DNA from 3 places in the Ochrobactrum teleogrylli genome. Region 1 is predicted to be linked to each of the others. Evidence: predicted binding sites of a transcription regulator. Region 1 holds the regulator's gene; each other region holds the start of a gene.

The links. Region 1 encodes PhoB, which activates phosphate uptake and scavenging genes when phosphate is short. Its sites were predicted from a motif close to TGTCATNNANCTGTCAT; they were not measured.
Region 2: WIX40_RS13185 (DUF2794 domain-containing protein) is a predicted target of PhoB. The motif match lies at 1,721-1,737, and genes of this name have one in related genera.
Region 3: phnF (phosphonate metabolism transcriptional regulator PhnF) is a predicted target of PhoB. The motif match lies at 1,751-1,767, and genes of this name have one in related genera.

The regions. Positions count from the first base shown of each region.
Region 1 is NZ_JBBHKQ010000001.1:2,970,806-2,974,963, forward strand. Features, by position in the region: gene WIX40_RS13890 (cell wall hydrolase) at 42-989, opposite strand; gene phoB (phosphate regulon transcriptional regulator PhoB) at 1,625-2,311, opposite strand; gene phoU (phosphate signaling complex protein PhoU) at 2,454-3,176, opposite strand; gene pstB (phosphate ABC transporter ATP-binding protein PstB) at 3,272-4,093, opposite strand; gene pstA (phosphate ABC transporter permease PstA) at 4,109-4,158, opposite strand, start outside.
Region 2 is NZ_JBBHKQ010000001.1:2,819,141-2,823,298, forward strand. Features, by position in the region: gene acnA (aconitate hydratase AcnA) at 1-337, shown strand, start outside; gene WIX40_RS13180 (DUF1223 domain-containing protein) at 592-1,326, shown strand; gene WIX40_RS13185 (DUF2794 domain-containing protein) at 1,795-2,187, shown strand; gene WIX40_RS13190 (GNAT family N-acetyltransferase) at 2,349-2,888, opposite strand; gene WIX40_RS13195 (Bax inhibitor-1/YccA family protein) at 3,006-3,788, opposite strand; gene WIX40_RS13200 (ABC transporter permease) at 4,022-4,158, opposite strand, start outside.
Region 3 is NZ_JBBHKQ010000001.1:1,871,048-1,875,205, reverse strand. Features, by position in the region: gene ssb (single-stranded DNA-binding protein) at 363-887, shown strand; gene phnF (phosphonate metabolism transcriptional regulator PhnF) at 1,006-1,749, opposite strand; gene phnG (phosphonate C-P lyase system protein PhnG) at 1,912-2,406, shown strand; gene phnH (phosphonate C-P lyase system protein PhnH) at 2,406-3,029, shown strand; gene WIX40_RS08770 (carbon-phosphorus lyase complex subunit) at 3,032-4,141, shown strand; gene WIX40_RS08765 (alpha-D-ribose 1-methylphosphonate 5-phosphate C-P-lyase PhnJ) at 4,138-4,158, shown strand, end outside.

The DNA of each region.
Region 1 (4,158 bases):
AATCGGAAAGATTAGCCCGCACCAAATCTGTTCAACTCAACTTATAGAGGCGTTTCCGGACGGTCCTGCGACAGAAGCAATGCGCCGATTGCATCGACCTGCTTCTGGTCTGCCGCCGCATAGCCAAGCGATTGCGGCTGGCTTGCCGGTGCCGACGTATCGAATTGCGGCTGATAGGACGCGACCTGCTGAATTTGCGGCTGCGCCGTCGCTACATCGTTGTTATGCGCAAGGCGATTGCCCCGCGCCTGCGGTCCAAGGCCGCTGCCACGCACAGAGGTTTCCATCTTGGACGCATCCGCCAGCGCGACCTGTACGGTTGGCGCTGCTGCCGGAACCGGTCCCGCCTGCGGCAAGGTCACGTCATAGGACGGGTCTTGCGGCAGCGACGGCGATTGCGGCGAATAGGCGAGCGCGAGGTTATATGGTTCCTGCGGCACCGGATTCTGCAACGAACCGTCGCGATTGCGTTTTTCGTAGAAGGAATTACCGCCGGCAACCAGCACATAGTGCATGTTGTTGTAGGGGAACTTCAGGCCTGCCGTATGGAAGAACATGGCGTTCTTCAGCTTCGGATGGCGCTGGCCTTTCAGCACGGCGTCGGCTGCGGCCTGAACATCGGGCAGCTTGCTGGATTCCATCTTGCGGGTGAGAACGCCGGGCGCGAACTGGTTCTTCTGGCCGACGACGCCGCAAATCGTATCGGGATAACGGCCCGATGCGAGGCGGTTCATCACAACCGTGCCGACAGCCATCAGACCATCGGAACTGGAGCGGTTCGATTCGAAGAACATGGCGCGCTCGAGGCACTCCTTGTCCCTTGCCGTATAGGTATAGGTCTTGACACCGTTGACCGACTTGACGTGACTTACGGCCGCCGTCTTCTCGGTCTTGGCTGTGGTGCCGGTCGTCGTGCAGCCCGTCACTACGAAGGGCGCTACGAGCAGTCCTGCCAATACAGGCAGCTTCCAATTACCAGCGCGCGTCAACGGCTCAGTCTCATATTCAGGACCCTTAACTGAAGCAGTCGATCCGAAGGCCAAAAATGACCAATACGGGTCTAGCTGCGGTGCAAGTCAAAGCAGGCTAAGATCAAAAATCAAACAACCTGCCATCGCTCGTCTTCTTCAAGGTTTTGGAATTTTTAGGCCAAAAAAAGGCAATGGGTCAAATTCCGAAATTGCTGAAACCATCGAAATGGTCGCAAATGAAACCCGAATCACGAGCGCAATTGTCCACACAAACCATTCAAAACTATTAATATTTTCTTAATGAACCTGCGGAAAAGAGATAAACCTTTGATTTGATGGAAATGATATTTCCTCAATACAGGTCACAACCCTGCCTTAATTCGCAACTGCTGTAAAATTTTGATATATCTTGCTTCATCAGGTTGGGAAAATCTGCGGCGTAACTGTTTTAGCAAGTCCTGCGCCGGTTCCTTCAACTTTGATACAAGAAGCGTAACATTCCGTGAGATTAGCGATTTACAGCCGTTTCAGCGTCTCCCGGACCGAATCGGCTGGCAAGGATAACAGGCCGCAAGAGCGCTTCAGAAAGTGATCGAGCCCGCCTTTCGATGAGGAAAGACGGGCTCGAAAAGAAGTTTTTTATCGACGCACGATCAGCCGAAAGAATATCCCGCGCCGCGTACCGTGCGGATCGGATCGAGCGCACGACCCAAGTTGATGGCCTTGCGCAAGCGTCCGACATGGACATCCACGGTGCGATCATCGACATAGATATCCGGTCCCCAGACACCGTCGAGAAGCTGACTGCGCGAGAAAACGCGGCCCGGCGACATCATGAAATATTCGAGCAAACGGAACTCCGTCGGTCCAAGACGGACTTCCTTTTCCTTGCGGTAAACGCGGTGCTGCTGACGGTCGAGCACCAGATCGCCTACTTTCAGAACATGCGACAGCAGGCTTGGATTGGCACGGCGCAGCATCGCCTTGACGCGGGCCAGGAGTTCCGGTGTCGAGAAGGGCTTCACGACATAGTCGTCGGCCCCGACGCTTAAACCCCGAACGCGTTCGCTTTCCTCGCCGCGCGCGGTCAGCATGATGACCGGCAGGCGTTCCGTCTCCGGCCATTGGCGCAGACGGCGGCACAGTTCGATGCCCGATACGCCGGGAAGCATCCAATCGAGGATGAGGAGATCAGGGACGTTCTCGCGCAGCGCGATTTCGGCCTCGTCGCCGCGCAGCATCGTGTCCACCTGATAGCCTTCGGCCTCAAGATTGTAGCGCAGCAGAACGCTCAGCGCTTCTTCGTCTTCCACCACAGCGATTTTGGGTACCTGTGACATCCATTATTCCCTATCTTAAACCGGCGAGCGGAAGATACACGTCCCCCCATCGACCGCGTGCCGCCGCGCTATTCACACATTCTCCACCGCATTTGGGAGCAATCCGGCAATCTGCCCTGATCGCTTCAAATGCAGCGCTTACTCAGGGCTTGCGTGCCTCATCCACGACGATGCCGTGGCTCAGGTCTTCCTTCGGTCGTTCGGCAGGCATCTGCAGGCCGGTCACGATGTAATAAACGGTTTCCGCGATGTTGGTCGCATGGTCGCCGATGCGCTCGATATTCTTGGCGCAGAACAGAAGATGCGTACAGGCGGAAATATTGCGCGGATCTTCCATCATATAGGTGAGCAGCTCGCGGAACAGCGAGGTGTACATGGCGTCGATCTCGTCGTCGCGATCACGCACGACATTGATCTGCTGCACCGAGCGCGACGAATAGGCGTCGAGCACGTCTTTCAGCTGGGTCAGCGCCAGTTCGGCGAGCGTTTCCAGACCGCGATAGAGCTTGACCGGCTGGCGGGATTCCGAAACGGCGGCAACGCGCTTGGCAATGTTCTTGCCCAGATCGCCAACGCGCTCCAGATCGGCGGAAATGCGGATCGAACCGATGATTTCGCGCAGGTCCACCGCCATCGGCTGGCGCTTGGCGATGATCATCACGGCCTTGTCGTCGATTTCGCGCTCGCTGGCATCCAGGATCAGGTCGTCGGAAATGACGCGCTGCGCAAGGGCGTTGTCGGCATTGACGATCGCTGCGACCGACTGTTCGACCATACGTTCCGCATGTCCGCCCATTTCGGCGATCTTGTGGGTGAGAAACTTCAGTTCCTCATCGTAGGAACGAACGGTATGCTGAGACGGCATGGTAGACCTCGTAATATAAATTGCGGGGAAGCCGCACTTCTGTTTGTTCTGACGCAATCCGCGCGCAAGGGTTGCTTTCCCCTGCCCCCGGTTTGTTAGCCGAAGCGTCCGGTGATGTAATCCTGCGTGCGCTTTTCCGTCGGCGCAGTGAACATCGTTTCCGTGTCGCCCACTTCGACCAGATTGCCGAGATGGAACATGGCGGTGCGCTGCGAAACGCGGGCCGCCTGCTGCATTGAGTGCGTAACGATGACGATGGTGTAGTTCTGGCGCAGTTCGTCGATCAGCTCTTCCACCTTGGCGGTGGCAATCGGATCAAGCGCCGAGCAGGGTTCGTCCATCAGGATGACTTCCGGGCTAACCGCGATCGCACGTGCAATGCACAGGCGCTGCTGCTGGCCGCCGGAAAGGCCCGTGCCCGCATCGTGCAGGCGATCCTTCACTTCCTCGAACAGACTGGCCTTCTGCAGGCTGGTCACGACGATTTCCTCCAGATCGGCCTTCGTGCGGGCCAGACCGTGAATGCGCGGGCCGTAGGCGACGTTCTCGTAGATCGACTTCGGGAACGGGTTCGGCTTCTGGAACACCATGCCGACACGGGCGCGCAGTTCCACCACGTCGATCTTCGGATCGTAGATATCCTCATTGTCGAGCGTGATCTTGCCAGCGATGCGGCAACCTTCAATCGTGTCGTTCATGCGGTTGAGCGAACGAAGGAAGGTGGACTTGCCGCAGCCGGAAGGACCGATCAGCGCCGTCACCATCTTTTCCGGAACATCCAGATTGACGTCGAAAAGGGCCTGCTTCTCACCATAGAATACGCAAACCTTGTCGCCGCGCATCTTTACGGAACTGGCGTTGGCGTTCATCTTTTCTCCTACGGCTTTCTCGAGAGTTCGTTCAGTCATCAAATTCATAGCTTCGACTCCCGTTTACCAGCGGCGCTCGAACCGGCGGCGCAGAATGATTGCTGCAATGTTCA
Region 2 (4,158 bases), 150 kb from region 1:
GGCTGCCAAGGGCACCAACCTGCTTGGCGTGAAGGCCGTGATTGCGCAGTCTTTCGAGCGTATCCACCGTTCCAACCTCGTCGGCATGGGCATTGTGCCTTTCGTCTTCGAGGAAGGCACGAGCTGGCAGACGCTGGGCCTGAAGGGTGACGAAATCGTCACCATCGAAGGTCTGGCCGATGTGCGTCCGCGTCAGAAGGTCGAAGCTTCCATCACCTATGCCGACGGCTCGGTGAAGAAGGTTCCGCTCATCTGCCGCATCGATACGCTGGACGAGCTCGACTACATGAAGAACGGCGGCATTCTGCAGACCGTTCTGCGTGATCTCGCTGCTTAATCAGCGCCCGACTGAAACAAAAAGGCCGCCGGAGCAATCCGGCGGCCTTTTCGTTTCTGACGCAAATAGAGCACACTCGCCGCTGAATCTCACCGCAACGTGAATTCCCATTGATCGGCGTAATTCCTACATAATAGATGTCATCGTCAATTAATGCAGGATCATACAAAGTGACCGTTCAGCCCTCATTCTATGGAACAGCCACATGGCTGACCGGCGATTCCCTGCCGGGCTGGCGCAATGTCTGCGCCGTTCTGGGGCTGGCTTTCACCGGTTGCGTTTCCATGCAGGGTTCTGCATCGGCTGAAGCAGCGCCCAAGAAAACCGCGGTGGTAGAGCTTTTCACCAGTCAGGGCTGCAAGTCCTGCCCGAAGGCGGACGATAATTTTGCCAAGTTCGCCGATGACCCCAGCGTGCTGGCGCTGTCGTTCCACGTCAATTACTGGGATTATATGGGGTGGCGCGACACGCTTGCCACTCAGGATAATACCGACCGCCAGAATGCTTACCGTAACTCCTTCAACGCGCGCATGATCTATACGCCGCAGGCCATCATCAATGGTCAGGCGGAGGTCAATGGGCGCGATGCGGGCGCGATCGAGGCACAGGTCGCCGCCGACAAGCTGACAGTGCCGGTTGCGATCAACCGGCTCGACGATGGTCGTCTGTCCATCGAGATCGGGGCTGGCGAAAAGCCAAAGTCGCCGGTGCATGTCGTTCTGTTCTATTTCCGCGATGCGGTCACCATCCCAATCACTGAAGGCGAGAATGCCGGTCAGGATATCACCTACCGAAACACGGTGAGTGAGATCAACACGATCGGCATGTGGGATGGCAAGCCGCTGAAAATCGAGCTCCCTGCTTCCGAATTGAAGCGTAAGGATGTTTCCGGTTGCGCGGTCATTCTTCAGGAAACCCGGGACGACAACTCGCTCGGGCGCATTCATGGCGCAGCCATGTTCAAGCAGAAAGCGCCGGTCGGGTTCTGATCGCAGGCATTCGGCCGCAAGCCATTATCTATTCGGCATCGGGCCGGATGGGGTGAAGTTAGCTGTCATATTGCGGGAATATCTGGTGTTGCGGCTCGGTCGGACGAAAAAGTTGGTTCGGCTCGGGCAGTCCTTTGGGCGGGGGGCTTGGGGTCGGACATACCCGAACCGAACCGTCTCAGGCAACACGTAGATGCTGAAGCCATAATCAGGCTGGAATGCGAAGCTGACAAGGCGAAAATGTGTTCAACGATCACCATTGCCGACAGACTTTCGTTTTTCGTGAACAGCTAATGCACAGCGGCCCGCGTGCAAAATCCAGCGTTTTATGAGGGAAATCCCGGTCATTTGAACGGTGCCGCGCCTTCCCGCACTTGAATTTGTTTCACAAAAGCATCACCCTCCTGTCATGCGTTTCGTTTCAAGCGCACCTGCCGCTTCGCCACCTACAGGGCTGAAAGGAAGGACATGGATATTTCAAGCGCAGAGGATTCATCATCCTCGTCCAACGCGTCCGCGTCGCCAAAGGTCGTCTCTCTCGACCGCGCAAGGCCGGTTCCCACCGCCATCAGTTTTGACCGGCATGAACTTGGCAAGATTCTCAACATCTATGGCCGCATGGTCGCCGCCGGTGCCTGGCGCGACTACGCTATCGACCATCTGAGCGACCGGGCGGTCTTTTCCATCTTCCGACGCGCCAGCGAGGTTCCGCTGTTCCGGATCGAGAAAAATCCCAAGCTCGCGCAAAAGCAAGGCGCTTACGCGGTCATCGCTGCAAGCGGACTGATCATGAAGCGCGGCCATGAACTGGACCGCGTGCTGCGCGTTTTCGACAAGAGCCTGAAACTCGTCGAGGCCTGATTAGCCTTCGGTTCCTTGATCCTTCGATCCTTCGAGACGCCGTTTTCAACGGCTCCTCAGGATGAGGGGAGCGTAGTCTGCAACGCCCTCCCCTGAGCTTGTCGAAGGGTGAGCTTGTCGAAGGGTGAGCCTGTCGAAGGTGCACTGACTCGCCATTTGATTTATGAAAGCGGCGGTGCTCCCGGCTCCAGCGTGCGCCCGCCATTGAGCGGCAGCTGCATCAGCACCGTATCCAGCCAGCGCCCATGCTTGAAGCCGGAACCCTCAATCCGCCCGCAATGCACGAAACCCATGCTTTCATGCAGCCGCACCGAGCCGATATTGTTCTCGCCATCACCGATGACAGCCAAAAGCTGCCGGAAGCCGAGCTGGGTGGCCCGTTCGATCAGTTCGCGCAGGAGAAGCTTGCCCACGCCCTTCTTCTTGGCCTCGGGCGCGATATAGATCGAATCCTCTGCAAGCCAGCGATAGGCCGGTCTGGTGCGGAAATAGCTGGCATAGGCATACCCCAGAACCACACCATCCTCTTCCGCGATCAGAATAGGGAAACCCTGCGCGACGAAGCCCTCAAAGCGCTGGCGCAGGTCTTCGCGCGACGGCGGCTCGACCTCGTAGGAACCGGAGCCGTTCAACACGGCTTCGGTATAGATTGCAGTGATGGCATCGATGTCGGTGGGGTGGAAATCGCGGACGATGGGCATGAGGCAGAACCGGAGAAATGATTTTACACATTTCCAGAATGCATCAGGAAGCGACCGGACAAAAGCAAAAAGGGCAGCGTTTCCGCTGCCCTTTTCATTCAGAACCTGATCCAGCGACTATTCACGGTTGCCCATGAACTGCAGCAGGAAGGTGAACATATTGATGAAGTCGAGATAGAGACGCAGCGCGCCCATAACGATCTTGCGGCCCTGCGTATCCGATGCATCGCCTTCGTAATACATTTCCTTGATCGACTGGGTGTCGTAGGCGGTGAGGCCTGCGAAGATCAGAACGCCGATCACCGAGATTGCGAATTGCAGCGCGGTGGAGCCAAGGAAGATGTTGACGACCGAAGCCAGGATCAGGCCGAACAGGCCCATGATCAGGAACGAGCCCATAGCGGACAGGTCACGCTTGGTCGTGTAACCGTAGAGCGACAGCGCACCAAAGGACGCAGCCGTCACGAAGAAGGTGCGAACGACGCTCTGGCCGGTGAAGACCAGGAAGATCGACGACAGCGACAGGCCGACGAGAGCTGCATAGCCCCAGAAGACGGCGTTAGCGGTCGAGACCGAAAGACGTTCGATGCGGAAGCTCAGGAAGAACACTGCCGCCAGCGGCGCAAGCATCACCACCCAGCGCAGCGGCGAAGTGTAGAGCGCAACGCCAAGGCCCGTGAGCATCTTGCCATTGGCAAGCTGCGCGACGGCTGCGGACGGGTCCGTCGTCGTTGCGAGTGCCGCAACGGCGAATGCGGCAAGGCCGGTAACGGCCAGGCCGATAGCCATCATGTTGTAGACGCCCAGCATATAGCTGCGCAAACCCTGATCGATGCCTGCATCGGCGCGAGCGCCGCCTACCGGCCTCTGCTGCGCCTGAATATTGCGAAAGTCAGCCATGACTTAAATCCTCTTGCCATGTCCCGTCCGGTGTCGGGGCGCTCATTCCGGCGAGCCGCCGCCAGGCGCCGCTGGCGGGACCCCAGCATGCCTGCCTGACATTATGGGGATTATGGCCCTCACGTACAAGTACCGCCTGTAAAAAAACGCGAGGGCCGGTTTGAAAAATCGGGCTGCATTCTCCATAGGTTCCAATAGCTTACGCTTTGCGCCCTCGCCGCATTACAAATAACTCATATTGTTCTGAGAACCTGCGCAGGCTTCTGTCCCAGCACACGCCATGTCCCGGCCAGCCCGAAACCGACGGTCAGCACCAGCGCAACCACCACGGTCTTTAGCGCCACATCGGGCAGGAATTGCGCTTTAAGCT
Region 3 (4,158 bases), 1.1 Mb from region 1:
ACAGTGAGCGGCGGGGCTTTTCATTGTCTGACTGTGACGCGCTTTGTTGTATCTTCGGCTGTCGCTATGCGGCGGGTCAGGCATTCTCCTCGTTAGTCACTGGACCTCGTTAGAAATGAGGGATGTTTTGTCGATTTGATGCCACAAGCACTTGCATTTTGAACAAAACAAGAACATAAACTCTGTGGACATTGACCATTCCCCGCCCGGGAAATTGAGCGTCATGCGCGCCAGTCCTGTAAGGTGGGTAATTGAGTTTCAGGTGATGGCGCAATTCATGCGCCTGATCCTTCTTTAGGAAAGCGCTCTTGTGAGGATTTCAGATCCGGCGAGGCGCGCATGAGACCCGGAGTAGGTTTTCGATGGCTGGTAGCGTCAACAAGGTCATTCTGGTCGGCAATCTCGGTGCCGATCCGGAAATTCGTCGTCTGAATTCAGGCGATGTGGTTGCCAATCTGCGTATTGCGACCTCGGAAAGCTGGCGTGATCGCCAGTCCGGCGAGCGCAAGGACCGCACCGAATGGCATAGCGTTGTTATTTTCAACGAAAACCTTGCCAAGGTCGCAGAGCAATATCTGAAGAAGGGTGCCAAGGTTTATATCGAAGGCGCGCTCCAGACCCGCAAGTGGCAGGATCAGAACGGCAACGACCGTTATTCGACGGAAGTTGTGCTACAGAAGTTCCGTGGTGAGCTTCAGATGCTCGATAGCCGTGGTGAAGGCGGCGATCAGGGCCGTTCTTTTGATCGCGGCAGCGGTGGTGGACGTAATCAGATGTCGGATTATTCCGGCGGTGGTGGCGATTTCGGTTCGTCCGGACCGTCTTCTTCGGGTGGCGGCGGTGGCGGTGGGTTCTCCCGCGATCTCGACGACGAAATTCCATTTTGATGAATCTAACGGGCGCTTTAGGCGCCCGTTTCATTATGGTTAGACGGTTTGTTAAATCGGAACCTTATAAATTAATATTATCTAACTGAATAATAAAGAAATTTCCGAGCTTATCAGCTCAATATGTATCGATCGAAAACTCCATGCGATCCGCAGAAAACCGCGTCAGAGAATATTGAAGAGGCTGACCGTTCGTATCGACATTGATGGCGCGTGCCATCAGCACGATAGCACCGGGCGAGAGCTTCAGATGTTTCAGGTCATCTGAATCAGCGTGCTGGGCAGATATGGTTGTCGATTTGCGGAAATAATCCTCGATACCAGCTTTCCTGAGCGCCCAGGTAATAGACCCGTTTTCAGCATAGTCAGCAGCAAAATCGGGAAAGCGCGCCGCATCCACCCAATGCGTTGCGCGCGATACAGGGCGTCCATCGGCACTATGCGCCGTCTCAAGCCGCGTGACTTCGCTTCCGGCGGCGATGCCCAGGGCTTCGGCTATTTCGGCGGTCGCGACTTCGGTGCCGCTGCTGAGCAATATGCCTTTGACTTCGCTCGCCTGCGTGCCCAGTGACTGTGAAATGCGGGTGCGTGGCCCGATCTGGTAGGTCAAACGCTTTGCATTGGCGACGAATGTGCCGCGACCCTGTTCGGCACGAAGTACGCCTTCCTGCGTCAACGCGGCAATGGCGCTGCGCACCGTATGGCGGTTGACGCCGAAGCGATCCGCAAGCTCCATTTCGGCAGGCATGCGCGCGCCGGACTGAAGTTTCCCGGCCATGATGTCGCCGCGTATCTCATCGGCAATCTGCCGCCAGATCGCCACGCCGCTATTTCTTTCAATTCGTCTGGTCTTTGTCATCAACTGTCATCGTCCTGTCATTGGCAGGGAGTAATAATTTTGTTATTGTATGGTTGTCTAGATAAATAGACAAATATGCAAGGCAAGTCAACGGAATTGAACAGGGCGGAAAAGCTCATGCAAACGACAGAGCCCAAGGCAGGCAATGGCACTGCCGCCGGTGGGATGCACGCCTCGGCCAGCAACGACAAGTCCGGCAACAGCAAGGCGCTTGACGCGGTGCAGGCTGCACGACAGGCCAGCATGGCAACGCTTGCGCAGGCAAGCGGCGAAGAGCTGAAAGCTTTCTGGCAGAATTGGTCGGACAAGCCTGATTTCGAAATTCTCCGTGGTCCGGAAACAGGACTGGTAATGCTGCGCGGCCGTATCGGCGGCGGCGGTGCGCCTTTCAATGTCGGCGAGGCGACGGTGACGCGCGCGACTGTGCGTCTGACCGATGGTTCCGTCGGGCATTCCTATGCTCTCGGTCGCGATCAGGAAAAGGCACGACTGGCCGCTTTGTTTGATGCGCTCTGGACCGACGAAGCGCGCCGTGAAGCGGTGGAGCGTCAGGTCCTCGACGTCTTGCGCAACCGGCTGGAACAGGCCGACACAAAACTGCGCAGCGAAGCTGCTGCCACCAAAGTTGATTTCTTCACCATGGTTCGGGGAGACAATTGATGCTGCATTCTTCACCCCATTCGTCTCCGGCCTTCGAAGGTGGTTTGGCAAATCCGGTCACCGACGCCCAATCGGCATTTCATGCCGTCATGCATGCGATGGCCAATCCGGGCCGCGTCTACGCTCTGACCCGGGCTGCCACGCCGCCCCAGCCATTGACGCCGGAACTGGGCGTCATAGCCGCCACCTTGCTCGACCATGATGCCACCGTCTGGTGCGACCGCGCCATTGCAGCCGATGCAGACGCTACAGCCTGGCTGACATTTCAAACCGGCGCGCCGCAGGTTGAATCTTCCGCTTCTGCGCAATTCGCATTGGTTACCGATGCTTCGCTGTTGCCGCCCTTGGCTGAATTCTCGCAAGGGCAGCCGGAGTTTCCGGATCGTTCGACAACGGTGGTTCTTGCGGTCAAGTCGTTTGAGAGCGGGCAGGGCCTTGTTCTGAAGGGGCCGGGCATTAACGGTGAGCGGGAAATTCACATCGACGGTCTTCCGCAGGACTTCGTTTCGCAATGGCGAGACAACGGCGCACAATATCCGCTTGGCGTCGATTTGGTTCTGGTCTGCGATGGCGCGGTCATCGCATTTCCGCGCACCACGCGCATAATCAAACTGGAGGGCTGAACATGTATGTTGCCGTAAAGGGTGGCGAAACAGCCATTCGTAACGCCCACCGACTTCTCGATGATCGCCGCCGGGGTGATCGTGCTGTGCCCGCACTGCGTCTGGATCAGATTGTCGAGCAGCTTGCACTCGCCGTTGACCGTGTGATGGCGGAAGGTTCGCTCTATGATCGCGAGCTGGCCGCGCTTGCCGTGCGTCAGTCGCGTGGCGATCTGATCGAGGCCATTTTCCTCGTGCGTGCTTATCGCACCACATTGCCGCGCTTTGGGTATTCCCGCCCAATGGAAACCGGGCAGATGCTGATCGAGCGCCGCATTTCCGCGACCTATAAAGATCTTCCGGGCGGCCAGATGCTCGGCCCGACCTTCGACTACACCCACCGTCTTCTCGATCCGGATCTGGCGGGAGACGTTGCTGTGCCAGAGCCGGAAGCACGCGAAACCGAGAAGGAAGAGACGCCCCGCGTCACCGATATTCTCGGCGCGAACGGCATGATCGAGGACGATGGCTCCCTGCCGGAAGGTCATGAGCCCGGCGATCTGACACGCGAGCCATGGACATTCCCGATGGAACGCGATCTGCGCTTGCAGGCGCTGGCGCGCGGTGATGAAGGTTTTCTTCTCGCGCTCGGTTATTCGACCCAGCGCGGCTACGGCAACACCCACCCCTTCGTCGGCGAAATTCGCATCGGCGAAGTGGAGGTCGAGTTCGACGTGCCGGAGTTGGGCTTTGCCGTCTCGCTTGGCCGGGTGCAATTGACCGAGTGCCAAATGGTGAACCAGTTCAAGGGCTCCTCAAAGCAGCCGCCGCAATTCACGCGTGGCTATGGTCTGGTGTTCGGCCAGAGCGAACGCAAGGCCATGTCTATGTCGCTCTGCGACCGCGCCTTGCGGGTTCGTGAATTCGATACCGACGTGACCGCGCCCGCACAGGATGAGGAATTCGTCATTTCGCACTCCGACAATGTGCAGTCGACCGGCTTCGTCGAGCATCTGAAACTGCCGCATTACGTCGATTTCCAGGCTGAGCTCGAACTCATCCGCAGCATGCGTGCTGAATATGAGAAGACGCAAAATCAAGCAGAATCTCCAGTGAAGGAGGCCGCAGAATGAGCGATCTGGCCAATTAC